3 regions of the Saccharothrix sp. BKS2 genome follow, and region 1 is predicted to be linked to each of the others. Evidence: riboswitches for the same ligand, from Rfam matches in the RefSeq annotation. Region 1 holds a riboswitch; each other region holds the start of a gene.
The links. A riboswitch is a leader RNA that binds a small molecule or an ion and turns the genes downstream of it on or off. The one in region 1 is predicted to bind glycine.
Positions count from the first base shown of each region.

Region 2: another riboswitch for glycine. It lies ahead of gcvP (aminomethyl-transferring glycine dehydrogenase); the one in region 1 lies ahead of gcvH (glycine cleavage system protein GcvH).
Region 3: another riboswitch for glycine. It lies ahead of gcvT (glycine cleavage system aminomethyltransferase GcvT); the one in region 1 lies ahead of gcvH (glycine cleavage system protein GcvH).

Region 1 covers NZ_JAUQOL010000023.1:74,373-79,622, reverse strand. The annotation lists gene Q5530_RS34970 (hypothetical protein) at 1-736, shown strand, start outside; gene cutA (divalent-cation tolerance protein CutA) at 733-1,068, opposite strand; gene Q5530_RS34960 (L-serine ammonia-lyase) at 1,349-2,713, opposite strand; gene gcvH (glycine cleavage system protein GcvH) at 2,716-3,096, opposite strand; glycine riboswitch at 3,220-3,315, opposite strand; gene ald (alanine dehydrogenase) at 3,510-4,616, shown strand; gene Q5530_RS34945 (hypothetical protein) at 4,959-5,141, shown strand; gene Q5530_RS34940 (hypothetical protein) at 5,147-5,250, shown strand, end outside.
Region 2 covers NZ_JAUQOL010000010.1:102,138-107,387, forward strand. The annotation lists gene Q5530_RS22110 (bifunctional nuclease family protein) at 87-560, shown strand; gene Q5530_RS22115 (MerR family transcriptional regulator) at 1,250-1,825, shown strand; glycine riboswitch at 2,049-2,138, shown strand; gene gcvP (aminomethyl-transferring glycine dehydrogenase) at 2,287-5,175, shown strand.
Region 3 covers NZ_JAUQOL010000008.1:134,045-139,294, reverse strand. The annotation lists gene Q5530_RS18565 (acyl-CoA dehydrogenase family protein) at 1-85, shown strand, start outside; gene Q5530_RS18560 (CaiB/BaiF CoA transferase family protein) at 86-1,216, shown strand; gene Q5530_RS18555 (hypothetical protein) at 1,906-2,067, shown strand; gene Q5530_RS18550 (helix-turn-helix transcriptional regulator) at 2,257-2,742, shown strand; gene Q5530_RS18545 (hypothetical protein) at 3,059-3,445, shown strand; gene Q5530_RS18540 (DUF3817 domain-containing protein) at 3,461-3,763, shown strand; glycine riboswitch at 3,826-3,917, shown strand; glycine riboswitch at 3,919-4,009, shown strand; gene gcvT (glycine cleavage system aminomethyltransferase GcvT) at 4,121-5,221, shown strand; gene glyA (serine hydroxymethyltransferase) at 5,238-5,250, shown strand, end outside.

The DNA of each region.
Region 1 (5,250 bases):
CCGGCGTTCACTGGCCGTGTCCCTGGGTGAGACCAAGGTTCTCACCGGTTGGGTGCTCTTCGACGTCGGCAAGGACAATGAAGCGGCGAACGTCTGGCGGGAAACGTTGAAGATCGCCAAGGCCGTGGACGACGGCGCGCTGGCAGCATGTGCACTGGGGTACTGGAGCTACCTGGCGTCTTCTCGCAACGACACCGGCCCCGCCGCGAAGCTGCTACAACAAGCGCACGAACTCGTGCCTGGTTCTTCCGCACCGGCTACGCGGTCCTGGATCGCGGCCCGCCAGTCCGAAGAGCTTGCGCGGCTGGGGGACGACACAGGAGCGTTGCGAGCGGTTGAACGCGCGATGACCGCATTCGACTTCGCCCGACCCCGCACGGAGCGCCCCTGGACCGCCTTCTTCTCAGCGAGTCGTCTTGGCGGCATGACCGTATCGGCGTACACCACGCTTCGGCACTCAGACGCCGAGAGCGCAGCCGATTCGCTGTTGCGTTCGTTGTCCCCCAGGGACAACAAGGTTCGAGCCATCATCCTCGCGGACTTGGCGACCACCGCAGTGACCAACAAGGACTACGACCGGGCCGGGGAGCTCGCCACCCTTTCCGGCAGGCTGACGGTGCAGACCGAGACCACACTGGCCAAGAGCCGCCTGCTGGCCCTCGCGTCCACACTGCCAGCCGCCAGGAACGGCGCGGAAAGCGCACTCCGCGAAAAAATCGTCAGCGCGTTGCACTAACTTTCAACAGCGGAACGCGTCTCATCGGTCATCCACTGGAGATAGGCCGGGTTGCCACCGAGGATGGGCAGGGCCACGATCTCCGGGGTGTCGTAGGAGTGGTTCTGGTTGATGAACTCCGTCAGTTCGGCCAACCGATCGCCCGTGGTCTTGATCCACAGTTGCCACTCTTGACCGTCCTGAACAGCGCCCTCCCAGCGGTAGATGCTTCGGATAGGGCTGCTGATCTGCACGCAAGCGGCCAAGCGCGCAGCTACGATCAGTTTACTCAGCGATTCGGCTTCTTCGGCACTGTCGGTCGTCGAGATAACGACCAGGTGGTCACCGGTCACGTCTTCTCCTTCGACATGGATATATCGGGACGATCGCGCAGCCCCGCGGCTGGATCGGGCCGGTCCCGGCGATCGACTGCCGCAGCGGCTCCGCCACCTTGCCACCGGAAGTGGTTGCGCTGCAACGAAATCCAGACCCCCGACGCGCGGCGGGCCCCACCCCTCAACACCAGGGTGGGGCCCGTCGCACCTGGGTCAAGACCAGGCCGTGGGACGTCGGGCAGCGTCGGGGACCACCGAGCAACAACGCAAGGCATCCGCGCTGTTCAGACGCCGTTCCTCAGCACTCGATGACGTTCACGGCCAGCCCGCCGCGCGCCGTCTCCTTGTATTTGTCCTTCATGTCCCGGCCGGTCTCCCGCATGGTCTTGATGACCTTGTCCAGCGACACGAAGTGCGACCCGTCCCCCCGCAGCGCCATCCGCGCCGCCGTGATCGCCTTGATCGACGCCAGCGCGTTGCGCTCGATGCACGGGATCTGCACCAGGCCGCCGATCGGGTCGCAGGTCAGCCCGAGGTTGTGCTCCATGGCGATCTCGGCCGCGTTCTCCACCTGCTCCGGCGTCCCGCCCAGCACCTCGGCCAGCCCGCCGGCCGCCATCGAGCAGGCCGAGCCGACCTCGCCCTGGCAGCCCACCTCGGCCCCCGAGATCGACGCGTTCTCCTTGAACAGCACGCCGACGGCACCCGCGGTCAGCAGGAAGCGCACCACGCCGTCGTCCGACGCGCCCGGCACGAACCGCCTGTAGTAGTGCAGCACCGCGGGCACGATGCCGGCCGCGCCGTTGGTCGGGGCCGTCACCACCCGGCCGCCCGCGGCGTTCTCCTCGTTCACCGCCAGCGCGAACAGCGTCACCCAGTCCATCACCCGCAGCGGGTCGGTGGCGTAGTGCTCGGCCGCCAGCAGCTGCCGCATCTCCGCGGCCCGCCGCCGGACCTTGAGCCCGCCGGGCAGCACGCCGGACTCCGTGCAGCCCCGCTCGACGCAGTCCTGCATCACCTGCCAGATGTGCAGCAGGCCGCCCCGGATGTCGGCCTCGTCCCGCCACGACCGCTCGTTGGCGAGCATCACCTCGCTGATCGACAGCCCGGACTCGCGGGTGCGGGCCAGCAGCTCGTCACCGGTCTTGAACGGGTGCGCCACCGGCGTCTGGTCCGGCTTGATCCGGTCGGTCCCGGTGGCCGTCTCGTCGACCACGAACCCACCGCCGACCGAGTAGTACACCGCCGAGTCCACCACCGCCGAACCCGCGTAGGCCGTGAAGCTCATCCCGTTGGGGTGCAGCGGCAGGGACTTGCGCCGGTGCATGACCAGGTCGCCGTCCTCGGCGAAGGCGATCTCCCGCTCACCGCCCAGCCGGAGCCGCCCGGTCGCGCGGATCTCGGCCACCCGGACCTCGGCCGCCGAGGGGTCGACCTCCTCCGGGCGGTGCCCCTCCAGCCCGAGCAGCACCGCCTTCGGGCTGCCGTGGCCGTGGCCGGTCGCCCCGAGCGACCCGAACAGCTCCACCCGCACCCGGTCCACGGACGCGAGCGCGGGGCGCAGCCTGGCGGCGAACATCGTCGCCGCCCGCATCGGGCCGACCGTGTGCGAGCTGGACGGCCCGATGCCCACGGAGAACAGGTCGAACACGCTGATCGTCACGATCAGCCCTCGGTCAGTTCCGCGTACTTCGCCGCGGTCAGCAGGCCGGTGGCCTCCTCGACCGCCACCTTGAACAGCCAGCCGCGCCCGTACGGGTCGTTGTTGACCAGCGACGGGTCGGCGACCACGGCCGGGTTGACCTCGACGACCTCGCCGGTGACCGGCGCGTACAGCTCGCTGACCGACTTGGTGGACTCCAGCTCACCGCACACCTCGCCGGAGGTCACCCTGGTGCCCGCCGCCGGCAGGTCGACGAACACGATGTCGCCCATCGACCCGGCCGCGTACGAGGTGATGCCGACCGCCACCGGGTCCGGGGTGCCCGGCACCCAGTCGACCCACTCGTGCTCGGGGGTGTACAGCAGCTTCTCCGGAAAGGTCACGACAGCGCTCCCTGGGTGGTGGTCCTGGTTCCCCCACTCTGTCCTGGGACCTGAGAGCTTCGCCGCACGAAGCTGCGGCTTGCACCGTTGGTGCGCGCCGTGGGGCACGCTTTCCAGAGTCGCCTCACCCGAGCGGTTCTCGCTGCCTGAGAGTGTGCGGGGTGCTTGCTCCTTCGGCGCCCCAGGCGACACACCTGGGGTCTCTCCCGCGCGGGTTCCGGCGCCTCACGCGACGCCGCGGCCGATGTTCAGTTGGCTGTCCGCACGCTAGGTGGCGGGCGGGAGGGTGTCAACGCGCCGCACGACTTGTCCTCCCGGCACAACCGACCCCCCGGCCGTTGGTGCCGCGGGCACGATGACACCGCGTTCCGGGTACCCGACCTTTGGTGCAACGACGGCCGAAGGAGCCCACCGTGCGGATCGCAGTCCCCCGCGAGATCAAGAACCACGAGTACCGCGTCGCGCTGACCCCGGCGGGCGCCCACGAGCTGACCACCCGCGGCCACGAGGTCTACGTGGAGGCGGGCGCCGGGCTCGGTTCGGCCATCCCCGACGAGGAGTACCTCGCCGCGGGCGCGAAGGTGCTCGCGGGCGTGGACGACGTGTGGTCCGAGGGCGAGCTGGTGCTCAAGGTCAAGGAGCCGATCGCCGAGGAGTACCCCCGGCTGCGCGAGGGCCAGGTCCTGTTCACCTACCTGCACCTGGCCGCCGACCGGCCGCTGACCGAGGCGCTGCTGGCGTCCCGCACCACGGCCATCGCCTACGAGACCGTGCAGACCCCGAACGGCGCGCTGCCGCTGCTCGCGCCCATGTCCGAGGTCGCGGGCAGGCTGGCGCCGCAGGTGGGCGCGTTCGCGCTGATGAAGCCCTCCGGGGGCCGCGGGATGCTGCCCGGCGGCGTGCCCGGCGTGCACCCGGCGCGCGTGGTCGTCATCGGCGGCGGCGTGGCGGGCCTGAACGCGGCCACCATCGCCGCGGGCATGGGCGCGGACGTCGAGATCCTGGACACCAACATCGACCGGCTGCGGCACGTCGACGCCCTGTTCCAGGGCCGGTTGCGCACCGTCACGTCCAGCCGCTACGCGGTCGAGCAGGCCGTGCGCGAGGCCGACCTGGTGATCGGGGCGGTGCTGGTGCCCGGCGCCAAGGCCCCGAAGCTGGTGTCCAACGAGCTGGTGGCGCAGATGAAGCCCGGCTCGGTGCTGGTGGACATCGCGATCGACCAGGGCGGTTGCTTCGCCGACTCGCGGCCCACCACGCACGCCGACCCGACCTACCCGGTGCACGAGTCGGTCTTCTACTGCGTGGCCAACATGCCCGGCGCGGTGCCGCGCACCTCGACCTACGCGCTGACCAACGCGACCCTGCCGCACGCCGTGGCGCTGGCCGACCGGGGCTGGCGGGAGGCGCTGCGCGCGGACGCGTCGCTGGCGCTGGGCCTGAACGCGCACGAGGGCGCGCTGACCAACCTGCCGGTGGCGCAGGCCCACGACCTGGAGCACACCGCGCTCGCGATCTGATCCCGGGAAGGAGAGGGCCCCGCTCACCGAACGTGAGCGGGGCCCTCGACGTGAAAGGCGGCCCGCTCAACCAGCCTGGGGGTCACTGGGAGCGGGCCGCGCTGCCAATCCTAGCCGGAGTCGGGGGTCCGTGCCCAGCGGGCCCACCGGTCCGGCCGACAGCACCCGCCCGGTGAACCACGGTGCGTGCGCATCGCTCAAGCGAAAGGGTGAACATGGCGGGTAACGGGTAAGTCACGGCGCCTCGTCGGCCGATGGACAGGACTGGGAACCCCCGCGGCTACGCAGCGGGGTCGTCCGCTCGCGCGGCGAGGCGCCGCGCCAATCCCGATCGGAGTCCCGATGGCCGAACCCCAGGGCTGGATCGACTGCCACGACCCGTTCGGGCGCGACCGGTCCATGACCGTGATCGTCGAGGACGACCGGGTGCTCCTGGTCGCCCCGCCCGGAGAGTCCGCTGTGATGTCCGTCACCCAGACCCGACGACTGCACCGCCTGCTCGACCAGGCCGCGGACAGGATGTGAGCGGCGTGGACGAAGCGCTGCGGGCCGCCGTGCTGCGCCGGCTGGCCCTGCTCGACGAGGTCGCCGAGCGCGGCGTGGACGAAGCGCTGGTGCCGCTCGCGCGCGCCGA
Region 2 (5,250 bases), on a different contig from region 1:
GGGTAGCGTCGAAAGGGTACTTGGGGGATCCTCGTTCATACAGCGGGGACGCCAGGATTTCAGCGCGCTGAGGGAGGCGAGACCCGATGAGCGAGATGCGCGTCGTGGGTGTGCGGGTGGAACTGCCCGCCAACCAGCCGATCCTGCTGCTGCGCGAAACCGAGGGCGAGCGGTACCTGCCGATCTGGATCGGGTCCGTCGAGGCCACCGCGATCGCGCTGGAGCAGCAGGGCGTGCGCCCGGCCCGCCCGCTGACCCACGACCTGCTCAAGGACGTCATCGGCGCTCTCGGGCGGCAGTTGGAGCAGGTGCGGATCACCGACCTCCAGGAGGGCACCTACTTCGCGGAGCTGGTGTTCGACGGCGACGTGCGGGTGTCCGCGCGGCCCAGCGACTCGGTGGCGCTCGCGCTGCGGGTCGGCGTGCCCATCCACGCGGAGGAGTCCGTGCTGGCCGAGGCGGGGCTGATCATCCCGGACGAGCAGGAGGACGAGGTCGAGAAGTTCCGCGAGTTCCTCGACTCCGTGTCGCCGGAGGACTTCCGGGGTGCCGACACCTGAGCGGTGCCGGCTCTCCCGTCATCTCGTCGACAGGGTCCCCGTGCGGGGGCCCTGTCGTGCTTCTCGGGCCGGGACGGCCCGGCCCCGGTGTCCCCCCGCCACACCGACCGGCTCCGCCGGTGGACGAGCGTGGTGAGCGGTCCCGGTGTGGTGCGTGGGCCCCGGGTGTGCGGTCCCGCCACGCCGACCCGGACCCGGACGGTGGCGTTCAGGCCCCGCCCGCCGTGCCCACCGGTCGGGCGAACTTCCGGGAGGCCGCCTCCCCGGCCCGCGCCGGCCGCCGGAGGCCCCCGCGCCGACCCCCGTCAAACCCCCGCCGCCGACCCTCCACCCGCGCCGGGCGAGTACCACCTGCGAGAGGTCCGACCAGCGGCCGAACCCCTCGCGGGTGTGTGCGGTGCGTTGTGGATCAACCCCGCGTGCCACCCCCCGGTGTCACACTTCTGGATTACACAACGTCAGCTTTCCGCCGCTAAACGATCACTAAACGTCACCCGAATGGCTTACAACGGCCGACTCTCTCAACCTCTACCTCAGGTTGAGGTCAGACGCGTCCCGCGCGTCGCGTTGACCTGCCCCCTACCCGGTCTTACCGTCGAGCTCAGGTGAATTGCCACGGTGTGATTCAGGCACCGCGGCGGCTTCACGTTGGTCGCCGGTCGTCGTGGCCGGACCGAGGGGAGGCAGGCGTGGTCCAGGAAGCGCCCATCATCCGGGCGGGCTCCGGCTCCGGCGAACAGGGCGAGCTGTTCCCGGACTCCTCGCTGCCGGACGAGCTGGTCGGGTACCGCGGCCCGGCCGCGTGCCAGATCGCGGGCATCACCTACCGCCAGCTGGACTACTGGGCCCGCACGGACCTGGTCAGCCCGACCATAAGGAGCGCCCACGGCTCCGGCAGCCAGCGCCTGTACTCGTTCAAGGACATCCTCGTCCTGAAGGTCGTCAAGCGGCTGCTGGACACCGGCGTCTCGCTCCAGAACATCCGGGTCGCGGTCGACCACCTGCGCCGCCGCGGCGTGCAGGACCTGGCCCGCATCACGCTGTTCAGCGACGGCACCACGGTCTACGAGTGCACCTCGCCCGAGGAGGTCGTCGACCTGCTCCAGGGCGGCCAGGGCGTGTTCGGCATCGCGGTCAGCGGCGCCATGCGGGAGATCAGCGGCACCATCCACGAGTTCCCCGCCGAGCGCGCCGACGGCGCCGAGGTCGTGGCGGCCTCCAACGACGAGCTGTCGCGCCGCAGGCGCACCCGGGCCACCGGCTGAGAGCGTCCGCGGGGGACCGCCGGGCGCGAAAGCGGAAAAGGCCGGCGGCGGGGTGAGCGGAACCGCGGATCGGGCACGGCGCGAATACGACCTGTTACAGCCGGGTACCAGGAATGTGCCCGCTGGAAAACCCGCTCAAACCCCGCTGTCCAGGTGATGAGATCCACGTCGCGCCGGCAGGACCGGCGGCGTCCCGGTTGGGTACGATTCGCGCGCAGTCGCTTTATCCCGCGCGGGAGAGTCCGAGCCCGCTCGGCGCCGAAGGAGCAAATCCTCCCCGGAACCTCTCAGGCGCAAGGACCGCGTGGGTGAGACGCCTCTGGAAAGCGGGTCGGGCCACCGACCCCGCCGACGGTGCAAGCCCGGTCACCACCGGGTGAAGCTCTCAGGCGCCCGGCGACGGGCGGGAGACAGAGGGGGAGGGCCACGGCAGGAGTCTGCCCGCAGCCCGGAGGCGCTTCATGACGCAGGACCGCATCCCCCTCGCCGCTCTTGAGCACGGCACCCCCTTCGCCGACCGGCACGTGGGCCCCCGGCCCGCCGAGCTGTCGCGGATGCTCGACGTGATCGGCGTCGGCTCCCTGGAGGAGCTGGCCCAGCGCGCCGTGCCCGACTCGATCCGCGAGCGCGAACTGGTGCTGGACCTGCCCGCGCCCGCCACCGAGACCGAGGCCCTGGCCGAGCTGCGCGCCCTGGCGGCCCGCAACCGCCCGATGACCCAGATGATCGGCCTGGGCTACTACGGCACCACCACGCCGCCGGTGATCCGCCGCAACGTGCTGGAGAACCCTGCCTGGTACACCGCGTACACGCCCTACCAGCCGGAGATCTCCCAGGGCCGGCTGGAGGCCCTGCTGAACTTCCAGACCGTCGTCGGCGACCTCACCGGCCTGCCCGTGGCCAACGCGTCCATGCTCGACGAGTCCACGGCCGCCGCCGAGGCGATGACGCTGGTCCGCCGCGCGGGCCGGGCGAAGTCGAACCGGTTCGTGGTCGACGCCGACACGCTGCCGCAGACCCTCGCCGTCATCGAGACCCGCGCCGAGCCGCTGGGCATCGAGGTCGTCACCGCCGACCTGTCGCAGGGCCTGGAGGGCCTCGGCCTGGGCGGCGACTTCTTCGGCGTGCTGCTGTCCTACCCCGGCGCGTCCGGCGCGGTCCTCGACCACGCGTCCGTCGTCGAGGAGATCCACCGGGCCGGCGCGCAGGCCGTCGTCGTCGCCGACCTGCTGGCGCTGACGCTGCTGCGCCCGCCGGGCGAGATCGGCGCGGACGTCGTGGTCGGCACCACCCAGCGATTCGGCGTGCCGATGGGCTTCGGCGGCCCCCACGCCGGCTACATGGCGGTGCGCCAGGGCCTGGAGCGGCAGCTGCCGGGCCGCCTGGTGGGCGTGTCCGTGGACGCCGACGGCGACCCTGCCTACCGGCTGGCGCTCCAGACCCGCGAGCAGCACATCCGCCGCGAGAAGGCGACCAGCAACATCTGCACCGCGCAGGTCCTGCTGGCCGTGATCGCCTCGATGTACGCGGTCTACCACGGCCCGGAGGGCCTGAAGGCGATCGCGACCCGCGCCCACCGGATGGCGACCGTGCTGGCCGCGGGCCTGTGCGAGGCCGGCGTGGAGGTGGTGCACGGCGAGTTCTTCGACACCGTGCGGGCCCGCGTCGAGGGCCGGGCCGCCGAGGTCGTGGCCGCGGCGCGCGAGCTGGGCGTGAACCTGTGGCGGGTGGACGACGACGTGGTCTCCATCGCCTGCGACGAGACCACCACGCGCGAGCACCTGCGGCTGGTGTGGCGGGCGTTCGGCGTCACCGTGACCGACGTGGACGCCCTGGACGCCGACACCGCCGACGGCATCCCCGTCGACCTGCGCCGCACCTCCGACTACCTGACCCACCCGGTGTTCCACACCCACCGCTCGGAGACCGCGCTGCTGCGCTACCTGCGGTCGCTGTCGGACAAGGACGTGGCGCTGGACCGCAGCATGATCCCGCTGGGCTCGTGCACGATGAAGCTCAACGCCGCGGCCGAGATGGAGCCCATCACCTGGCCGGAGTTCGCCGAGCTGCACCCGTTCGCGCCGGTCGGGGACGCCGCCGGGTACCTGGAGCTGATCGGCGACCTGGAGCGGTGGCTCGCCGAGGTCACCGGCTACGACGCGGTGTCGATCCAGCCCAACGCGGGCAGCCAGGGCGAGTTCGCGGGCCTGCTGGCCATCCGCGCCTACCACCGCGCCAACGGCGACGTGCACCGCGACGTGTGCCTGATCCCGTCCAGCGCGCACGGCACCAACGCCGCGTCGGCCGTGATGGCGGGGATGCGGGTCGTGGTGGTCAAGTGCGACGACAAGGGCAACGTCGACCTGGGGCACCTGCGCGAGACGGTCGAGGCGCACCGCGACGACCTGGCCGCCATCATGATCACCTACCCGTCGACGCACGGCGTGTACGAGGACACCGTGCGCGAGGTGTGCGGGCTGGTGCACGACGCCGGCGGCCAGGTGTACGTGGACGGCGCGAACCTCAACGCCCTGATCGGCCTGGCGCGGTACGGCAGGTTCGGCTCGGACGTGTCCCACCTGAACCTGCACAAGACGTTCTGCATCCCGCACGGCGGCGGCGGCCCCGGTGTCGGCCCGATCGGCGTGCGGGCGCACCTGGCGCCGTTCCTGCCCAACCACCCGCTCCAGCCCGCCGCGGGTCCGGAGACCGGCGTGGGCCCGATCAGCGGCGCGCCGTGGGGCTCGGCGTCGATCCTGCCGATCTCGTGGGCGTACGTGCGGATGATGGGCGCCGACGGCCTGCGCCGGGCGACCCTGACCGCGGTGGCCGCGGCGAACTACGTGGCGCGGCGGCTGGACGAGCACTTCCCGGTGCTCTACACCGGCGAGGGCGGCTTCGTGGCCCACGAGTGCATCCTCGACCTGCGGCCGATCACCAAGGCGACCGGCGTGACCGTGGACGACGTGGCCAAGCGGCTGGCCGACTACGGGCTGCACGCGCCGACCATGTCGTTCCCGGTGGCGGGCACGCTGATGGTGGAGCCCACCGAGAGCGAGGACCTGGCCGAGATCGACCGGTTCATCGACGCCATGGTGGCGATCAGGCGCGAGATCGACCGCGTCGGCGCGGGGGAGTGGCCGGCGGACGACAACCCGCTGCGCAACGCCCCGCACACGGCGGCCTGCGTGACGGCGGAGTGGGACCACCCGTACAGCCGCGAGGTGGCGGTGTTCCCGGCGGGCGTCACCGCGGTCAAGGCGTGGCCGCCGGTGCGGCGCGTCGACGGCGCGAAGGGCGACCGGAACCTGGTCTGCTCCTGCCCGCCGGTGTCGGCCTACGGCGGCTGACGGGTCCCCGACCGGTGATCGGGGGTGGGGGAACGACCAGACCTCGTTCCCCCACCCCCGTTCCCCCGTGCCGGA
Region 3 (5,250 bases), on a different contig from region 1:
GCGCGCGTGGGCGGACGCGCGCGTGCAGAAGATCTACGGCGGGACGAACGAGATCATGAAGGAAATCATCGCGAGGTCCCTCTAGGTGGCCGGGCCGCTGGAGGGGCTGGAGGTCGTCGAGCTGGCCGGGCTGGCGCCCGCGCCGTTCGGCTGCATGGTGCTGGCGGACCTGGGCGCGTCCGTGACCAGGGTCGACCGCGTCGGCGGCGCCGCGGCGGTGCCCGGCGACGTGCTCGGGCGCGGGCGCCGGTCGATCGGCGTGGACCTGCGCCGCCCGGAGGGCGTCGACCTGGTGCTCCGGCTGGTCGCGCGGTCGGACGTGCTGGTCGAGGGCTTCCGGCCGGGGGTGGCGGAGAGGCTGGGCGTCGGGCCCGCGCAGTGCCTGGCCCGCAACCCGCGCCTGGTCTACGGGCGGATGACCGGGTGGGGGCAGACCGGCCCGCTGGCCGACCGGGCGGGGCACGACATCAACTACATCGCGGTGGCCGGGGCGCTGGAGCCGATCGGCCGGGCGGGCGCGCCGCCGACCGTGCCGCTGAACGTGGTGGGCGACTTCGGCGGCGGCGGGCTGCTGCTGGCGCTCGGGCTGCTGGCCGCGGTGTACGAGCGGGACCGGTCCGGGCGGGGGCAGGTGGTGGACGCGGCGATGGTCGACGGTGCGGCGCTGCTGACCACGTTCCTGCACGGGATGTCGGCGGCGGGGGCGTGGCCGGGGGGCCGCGGCGAGAACCTGCTGGACGGCGGGGCGCCGTTCTACGACGTGTACGAGGCGGCCGACGGGAAGTACGTCAGCGTCGGGGCGCTGGAGGAGAAGTTCTACGTCGAGCTGCTGGCCGTGCTCGGGCTGGCCGACGGGGACGTGCCGAGCAGGCACGACCCGGCGAACTGGCCGGCGCTGAGGACCCGGATCGCGGCGGCGGTGGCCACCCGGACGCGGGACGAGTGGGCGGCGCTGGCGGAGGGGACGGACGCGTGCCTGGCGCCGGTGCTGGCCCCCGGCGAGGCGCCGGGGTACGGGCACAACGCGGAGCGCGGGGCGTTCGTGCGGGTCGGCGGGGTGGCGCAGCCCGCGCCCGCGCCGCGGTTCGACCGGACGCCGGCGGACGTGCCCGCGCCGCCGCCCGTGGTGGGTGAGCACACGGGGGTGGTGCTGGGGGAGCTGGGGTTGACGGTGGAGGAGGTGGCCGAGCTGCGGCGGGCCGGGGTGGTCGGCTGAGGGGGCTGGGTGGTTCGGCGGCCGGGTGGTCCGGCGGAGCCCGGGGCCTTCGACGGCCTGCTGAGGTGCCGGGTGCTCGGCGCGCGGGTGGTCGACGGCCTGCTGAGGTGCCGGGTGGCCGGGTGGTTCGGCGGAGCGCGGGGCGCGCCGACCTGGGCGTCTCGGCTGAGTTGAGCCTTCGGTGGCCCTCGCTCGCTCGCCTCACACCACCTCGCGGTGGGGTTCGCCCCATGGGGTGGCCCCGGTTACCGGGTCCCGTCCGCGTCGTTCCGGGTAATCCGGTCGTTCCGGTCGGTCCGGTGATCGTGAATGGGCGCGAAAAATCACCTGAAGAGGTGGTTAAAATAGCGGCGGCCGCCATCGGCCTTTGTCACGCTCGGTGCGTGAGCCGCCGCAAACAGGTGAGGAGCACTACGGACGTGATGGTGTCGCTCAACTCCGGGGTTCGTGCCAGGGGATGGGCGAGTGCCCGATACCTAGGTGATCGGCGGGACCGCTGGTCCCCTTGATCGTCCGTTCGGGTGACACCAGACGGGGTGAGGGTGCGGTTGTGTGGTCGCCGCGCCTGCCGGTCGGGGGATGCCGGTGGGTTGGAGGTTCGTCATCCGGGTGAATGAGGGACCATGTCGGGTGACGCGACGGGCACGGCACCTGCCGGCCCTGCCTTGTGAACGGACGGAGACCGATCAGTGAACGTCAAGAAGGTGCTGACGCTGGCGGCGGTCGCGCTGGTGCTGTTCCTCCTGATCACCCAGCCGAACGAGTCGGCCGAAGGTGTGCGCACCGGCCTCGGGTGGCTTGAGCAGGGCGCAGAGTCGATCATCACCTTCGTCCGCAGCCTCTTCGCCTAGCCCCACGGCCGGTCCGCTCAATGCGGTGACGGTCGGTGACATCAGGGCCTCTTCGTTGGACCGTACGGGTGGAATGAGGGCTATAACGCGCTGGTAACAGGGTTTTTGACAAACCGGGGTCTAGCGGTTGTCGGTACCCGCTAATACGGTGCGCTGCATTGGCTGATCTTCGACCGACGAGGAGGCAGAATGGTCGAGGACTCCGGAGTCGACGAGCTGCTGAGGCAGTGGGCGGCTGAGCGCTCGGACGACGCCGAGATGCAGGAGGTGAACCGGATCAAGGACGCGTGGCTCGCGGAAGCCCCGCCCTCTCCGGGAATCCCCGTGCAGCGGGCGAGTGGTGGTCCCCGGGGCCTGGTGCGGGTCGAGTCCGCGGACCCCGCCTACGTGGCGGCGATGCGGAAGCGGGCGCCCGAGGTGCCCGAGGCCCTGCTCGCGGCCGCGGCCAGCTACTGGCAGCTGGTGGGCGACCTGTCCGAGGCGGAGCAGTGGTGGGACGCGGGCATCAGCCCGCTGGACCAGCGCGCTCTGGACTACCGGGCGGCCGGGCTCTCGCCCGCCGACCTCGGTCGTCGGCTCGGGCCGATGACGGTGCTCCAGCACCTGCGTCGGGGGAGTGCGGCGGCCTGGTGCGTGGCCAGGTTGCAGAGGCAACGCCGGGACGGCGTCGCCTAGTCCGATCGAAGAAGGGACGGGCTCCTGTGGTCAGGGAGCCCACGCCCGAGGGACGGGCTCCTGTGGGAGGAGCCCTCGCCCGAGACCCCGACCGGGATCCGCAACCGGATCCCCTCCGGGATCTCCACCCCGGACCCCGTCCGGGATCCCCCGGGATCCCCGCCCGGCCCAGTCGCCGCTCGGGATCCCCGGTCCGGAAACCCCGGCCCCAGCCCCACCGACCCGTGCGCGCGGGTGAACCGGCAAGACCGGCAAACCCGACCGCCGACCCGGTCCGGCGGGCGAAGTACCCCGGCGGGCGAAGTACCCTGGAGGCGTGCCGGGCCTCATCACCCCCAAGCGAGTCGCCATCGCGCTGGTCTGCGTGGCCTCCCTGATCGTGTGCTGCGGTCTGGCCTACTGGCAGTGGGAGCGGTTCTCCCGGGCCGGCGGCACGTTCCAGAACCTCGGCTACGTCTTCCAGTGGCCCCTGTTCGGCCTCTTCCCCGCCTTCATGGTGTGGCGCATCCGCAAGCTGGACGCCCGGCGCAAGGCGGAGGCGGCCGGTTCACCGACCGACGACCGACCCGAGGAGCCGGTGGCGGAGCCGGTGGAGCGGGTCGTTACGGTTGGGCCCGTCAGGAGAGCGCGCGAAGACCAGGACGACGAGCTGGCGGCCTACAACCGGATGCTCGCCGAGTTGCACGCGCGGGACCAGCGGTGAGGCAGGGGTAGGGCGATGGACGGCGCGTTGACCAGGTTCCGGTTCATGGCTTACGTGGTCGGTGTCGGCCTGCTGCTGCTCGTGGCGGCCATGTTCGCCAAGTACGTGGGCGACTCCGAGACCATGATGCGGGTCGTCGGCCCGGTGCACGGCTTCCTCTACGCGGTCTACCTGGTGCTGACCGTCGACCTGGCGCTCAAGGCCCGCTGGTCGATCAAGGGCACGGCCCTGGTGCTGCTCGCCGGCACGATCCCGTTCGTGTCGTTCTACGCCGAGCGCAGGGTCGTGGAGGGCGTCCGGACCGGCAAGGCCCTGTGACCAGGGTTGACCGGACCCCCGGGCCCGCCTAGCGTCTGGCGGTACCAACTGAACACGGCCATCGACGTCGAGCGGGAGAGTCCCCGGGCAAGCCGGGGCGCCGAAGGAGCAACTCCTCCCCGGAATCTCTCAGGCACAGCTACCGCCGACGTGGGCAACTCTGGAAAGCAGGCGCCCCGGCGCGCCTCGCCCACGGTGCAAGCCGCCCCACGGCGGCGAAGCTCTCAGGCTCATGACAGAGGGGGAGGCTCACTCGACGAGGAGTCTCCGGTGGACCGTGCCATCCTTCACCCGTGCCCCGCCGACCCGACCGGTCGGCGCTACCGGCATGTCCGCACCCAGGGAGGACCCCGCCCGATGGAAAGCCGCCGCACGCCGCTGCACGCCGAGCACGAGGCGCTGGGCGCCATGTTCACCGACTTCGCGGGCTGGCGGATGCCGCTGCGCTACGACAGCGAGCTGGCCGAGCACCACGCCGTGCGCACGTCGGCGGGTCTGTTCGACCTGACCCACATGGGCGAGATCGTGCTCACCGGGCCCGGGGCGGGCGCCGCGCTGGACCACGCCCTGGTCGGGCACGCCTCCGCGATCGGCGTCGGCCGCGCCCGCTACACGATGATCTGCGAGGCCGACGGCGGCGTGGTCGACGACCTGATCGTCTACCGCCTGGGCGAGCAGGAGTACCTGGTCGTGGCCAACGCCTCCAACGCGGCCGTCGTGCACGGGGCGCTGGTCGAGCGCGCCGCGGGCTTCGACACCACCGTCGAGGACCGGTCCGCGGACTACGCCCTGCTGGCCGTGCAGGGCCCGAACTCCACCGCGATCCTCGCCGGCCTCACCCCCACCGACCTGTCGACGGTCAAGTACTACGCCTCCTACCGGACCGAGGTGGCGGGCCGGCCCGTGCTGCTCGCCCGCACCGGCTACACCGGCGAGGACGGCTTCGAGCTGTTCACCGCCCCCGACAACGCCGCACCCGTGTGGCGGGCGCTGCTGGAGGCGGGCGCGCCGCACGACCTGCGGCCCGCCGGCCTGGGCTGCCGCGACACCCTGCGCCTGGAGGCGGGGATGCCGCTGTACGGCAACGAGCTGGGCCGGGGCCGCACCCCGTTCCACGCGAACCTGGGCCGGGTGGTCAAGCTCGACAAGCCGGGCGACTTCGTCGGCCGCGAGGCGCTGGCCGCCGCCGCCGAGCGGGGCGTGGACACCGCCCTGGTCGGCCTGAAGACCACCTCGCGCCGCGCGCCGAGGCACGGTTACCCGGTGCTGGACGCGGCGGGCGACCCGATCGGCGAGGTCACCAGCGGCGCCCTGTCGCCGACGCTGGGCTACTCGGTGGCGATGGCCTACGTGGCCGTCGACCACACCCGGCCGGGCACGCCGCTGTTCGTCGACGTCCGGGGCAAGCACGAGCCGGTGGAGGTCGTCGCCCTGCCGTTCTACAAGCGCACCAGCTGACAGGAGAAAGATCCACATGTCCGAGCACT